One region of the Paenibacillus sp. OT2-17 genome, then DNA from elsewhere that is predicted to be linked to it. Evidence: riboswitches for the same ligand, from Rfam matches in the RefSeq annotation. Region 1 holds a riboswitch; the other holds the start of a gene.
The links. Region 1 has a riboswitch for glycine ahead of GRP75_RS09400 (alanine/glycine:cation symporter family protein). Riboswitches for the same ligand answer to the same signal wherever they lie in the genome.

Region 1 (2,201 bases):
ATATAGGTTCGGGTTTCTGCGACTACAATTCCTGATAAGCCGAGCAGGGCAATCAGGTTCGGGAAAGCCATCATTGCGTTAAAGATATCTGCCAGCAGCCAAATCGCATCCAGTTTAATGAACGCGCCCCCGGCAACCAGTAGGATGAACAGATAGCGGTATGGCTTAATCCACTTGACCCCAAGCAAATATTCAACACAGCGTTCCCCGTAATAGTTCCAGCCGAGCATGGTGGTGAACGCAAACATAATCAGAATGATTGTGAGCAGTTCTGCCCCCAGCGGGAATGCGCTGGAAAATGCTTGCTGAGTCATCAGGCCCGCATCGGTAGGCCCGCTCCACACACCACTAACCAGTAGCGTCAACCCGGTCATCACACAAATAACCATCGTATCAATAAACACGCCTGTCATGGAAATTAGCCCTTGCTCCGCAGGCCATTTGGTTTTGGCAGCTGCAGCTGCAATCGGTGCGCTTCCCAATCCGGCCTCATTGGCAAAAATACCTCTGGCTACCCCACTTCGCATCGCCAGCATAATCGTAGCTCCGGCAAATCCGCCCGTTGCAGATGTAGTTGAAAATGCCGAATGGAGCACCAGCGCAATTGCGGCAGGAAGTTGGTCAGCAAACCGAATCAGTACGATGAGACAGATCAGTACGTACAAGCCTGTTTTAAAAGGAACGACCTTCGTCGATACCTTGGCAATGCTTTTGAGTCCTCCAATAGTAACAAGTCCTGTAAGGATAGCAATAATCAGTGCCGTTACAATGGGCGGAACGCCAAAACTGTTTTCGGTCGAAGATACAATCGCTTTGACCTGCGGAAACGTTCCAATCCCGAACAACGCTACCAGCATGCCCGAAAAAGCAAACAGCATCGCCAGCGGTTTAAAACGGCGTCCCAGACCTTTCTCAATATAATACATCGGGCCGCCGGAAAATTGCCCATTCCGATCCTTCACCCGGTATTTTACCGCAAGTACACCTTCCGCATATTTCGTCGCCATCCCAAAAAAGGCTGCAACGACCATCCAGAACAAGGCACCCGGCCCGCCCAGCTTAATGGCTGTTGCTACGCCGACAATACTTCCTGTGCCAACTGTAGCCGCCAACGCTGTACTCAAAGCCGCAAAACTACTTACATCCCCGCTGCCTTCATTCGGGGCTTTACCGATCAGCTTGATCGCTAGGGGCAGGCGGAATACCTGCAGCATCTTCAAACGTATGGTCAGCCATAACCCCGTTCCCATGACAAGAATGATGAGAGGCGCCCCCCATATCCAGCTACTAATCGCTTCTAACACATGTACCAAATTCATTTCAACCCGCTCCTCCAGCATATTAGAAAACAAAAAAGAGTCAAATCCGCTGATTCGACTCCTGGAGAGGTTAAAGGCACGAAAAAATACAACCATCTTGCGCAGGTTTCTGCCTCTAATATAAAAAAGCCTAGGGCATTCCCTGTCACAGGTTATTCGCGTCTCTGTCCTTTTGCCTGAGAGTTTAAGCAGATGTTCTCTGCGGTGCACCTTCGGCGCCCAATTAAGGGTCTCTCCAGAGTTCTGTCCGTTTACGGTCCCCGCTTGTTGCTGTAATCAGCCTAAGCACCTGAGAGTTTTGCCCCTTCGGTCGGAACCTTCGTTCCATCTCCCGCAAACATCAACCAGACATATGAAATTTTTATTCATTATACAGAAAACTTTCAGCTTATTACAAGTGAAAAGTTTGTGAAGCCCTCTGAAATATTATTATTGTGTCTATCAAAAAAGCGGGTACAGCAGATTGCATCCTTAGGATGTCCTCTGCTATACCCGCCCGAGATGATATGAAATTACAATTCTTCACCATTGGTTGCTATCACATTTTTATACCAGTTAAATGAGTCCTTTTTGGAGCGTTTGAGCGTTCCGTTACCATCATCATCCAGATCGACGTAAATAAATCCGTAGCGCTTGGACATTTCGGAAGTAGACATGCTCACAAGGTCGATAGGACCCCAGCTGGTGTAACCAATCAGATCAACACCGTCGGCAATTGCTTCCTTCATTTGAACAATATGCTGACGCAAGTAATCAATACGATATGTGTCATGCACAGATCCGTCTTCTTCCACCTTATCATAAGCACCTAGGCCATTTTCCACGATAAACAGCGGCTTTTGGTAGCGGTCATATAACGTGTTCAGCGTAACACGCAGACCG
Region 2 (2,201 bases), on a different contig from region 1:
CGCAGATACTCGGCTAGGCGCTTGCCGTCACCGCCCGTCAATCCACTGCGGGATACGGTGTCTTGTGTCTGACCGCGATGAACGGCTTCCTTCATGACTTCATAATAATCAGACATTTGGCGAAAGATTTCTTCCTCCGTTGTATTCGTCTCTTGTACCTGCTCTTGAATCATCAAGCGGCCAATTGTGGTGGATTCTTCAGCGCATAAAGCGCTGATTTCATGCAGATGGCTAAACCGCATCGGATTCAGCTCCTTTTTTCAAATTAATCATCTTAATTTCATACATATGAGGTAAAGAACGCAGTTCCGCAATCAGTTCAGCTGGAGCAGAACTGTCCGTTTCAATGGCGGTGAGTGCTTCACCATCCCGGCCTTTGCGATCTACGTGCATATAGGCAATGTTAATGTGGGCCGCGCCCAGCGCTGAAGTTATCGCGCCCAATGTACCGGGCTTATCCGAGTGGAGAAGCACCAGCGTAGGCAGCTCCCCAGTCAGATTGACCCGGAATTCGTTGAGCTGCTGGACATGGATGCTGCCGCCGCCGATGGAGGAGCCCAGCAGTGTGCGCTGATCCTCGCCCTTCCACAGCTCGAAACGGACGGTGTTCGGATGAGGCGCGGGGAGTCCGCTGACGGCGAATTCCACGGCCATCCCGGCTTGCTCTGCCCATTGCTCGGCATCCGGAATCCGGTGATCGTCCGTATCGTAATTAAGCAGCCCTGCGATGAGCGCCAGGTCTGTACCGTGTCCTTTATACGTGTCGGCAAAGGAGCCGTACAGCGTCATGCGGGCACGGTCAGGCTGCGTCCCGAGCCAGTGCCGGGCAACGCGTGCGAGCCGCACCGCGCCTGCGGTGTGTGAACTGGAAGGTCCGGTCATGGCCGGACCGATAATAGAAAATACATCTTTGAAACGCATGGTGTGGCCCCCTGTATGTTCTAATACCATACTATATGGTATTTCCGCGTCTTTGCGCGGTTATGACGGTTCCTAATGCTGACGCACAATGTGAGCACAAAAAAGGACAGGATAAGGAAGTTTCCCTTATCTCTGTCCTCGTTACCTGAGAGTTTCGTGCGGTGTTCTTACCGCCTTACCCCTTGGGTGGCTTGCGCTCTCTCCAGAGTTGCGTCAGATGACGATACATGGACCTGAGAGATTATCCGCCAGCCGGGTGCTGACGCCTTGCTCCTTCGGTGCCGCCAGAGTGTAGGCTCCCTGGACAGACTCTCCCGTCATCTTCATTCGCGTATACCGTTCTACATGTCTTTCTTAGCGTAATGTATGCCGTGCTCGGTGTCAATCACAGGTTTAATTTTTACATAAACAGGTGCGTTTCCAATAAAAAAGATTAAAATTTACATAATTATGGATGAAACCAGGAAGGAATTAGAAGATTGGCGGCTAATCTGATAAAGGACAAGTATATTTATGGAAATCATAGGAGGGATATTGACGTATGGTAAAAGGCTTGCGATTCACAGGTTCACGCTTAAAAGGGATGTTGCATCTAGCAGCGATCGTATCACTGCTGATCGGGATCTTCGTTCCATTCGGTCAGGTCAAGGCAGAGGGAGCATTGACAGTAGCCGAAGCACTTCAAGGCCAAAGCAGTGGAGGTACGGTGACGGTGGAAGGCTACATCGTCGGACATGCTACCGGATCGAAAACGGCTAACTTTTCTTCTCCGTTCGCGAATGATTTTAACGTACTGATTGCCGATCAGGCAAATGAACGTAATACGTCTAATCTATTGGATGTACAGCTGACTTCAGCGTACAGAGGGCAATTTGGGCTGTCAGGCCATCCTGAGCTGATCGGCAGCAAAATTCGTGTGACGGGTACACTCGGCGCCTACAATAATTTTGGTGGAGTGAAAAGTCCAAGCGATGTTGAACTGGTGAGCGGAAGCGATCCGGGGGAACCAGGTGAACCTGGCAACCCGGGTCAACCCGGTACTACATTGCCGGATGGAAAAGGCAAAAAGGTGCTGTTCGATAATACGCATGCACAGACCGCTGGCGCAGCAGATTGGGTCATTGAAGGCGCCTTCTCCGACTTTGCCAATGGACTGCGTAATGTAGGCTTTACGGTAGACCAATTGAATCGTCCCATTCCTTTCACTTATGGAGAGCAGGCTATAACATATGACAAGCTGCGCCAATATGATGTGTTCATTATTGGTGAAGCGAATGTTG

Region 2: linked by a shared signal. The riboswitch ahead of sdaAB (L-serine ammonia-lyase, iron-sulfur-dependent subunit beta) and the one ahead of GRP75_RS09400 (alanine/glycine:cation symporter family protein) in region 1 are both predicted to bind glycine.

What each region holds. Positions count from the first base shown of each region.
Region 1 covers NZ_WUDQ01000042.1:9,199-11,399, reverse strand. Annotated here, with positions in the region: gene GRP75_RS09400 (alanine/glycine:cation symporter family protein) at 1-1,319, opposite strand, end outside; glycine riboswitch at 1,474-1,568, opposite strand; glycine riboswitch at 1,587-1,663, opposite strand; gene GRP75_RS09395 (glycoside hydrolase family 1 protein) at 1,832-2,201, opposite strand, start outside.
Region 2 covers NZ_WUDQ01000007.1:15,620-17,820, forward strand. Annotated here, with positions in the region: gene sdaAA (L-serine ammonia-lyase, iron-sulfur-dependent, subunit alpha) at 1-242, opposite strand, end outside; gene sdaAB (L-serine ammonia-lyase, iron-sulfur-dependent subunit beta) at 232-921, opposite strand; glycine riboswitch at 1,133-1,248, opposite strand; gene GRP75_RS03785 (DUF6359 domain-containing protein) at 1,463-2,201, shown strand, end outside.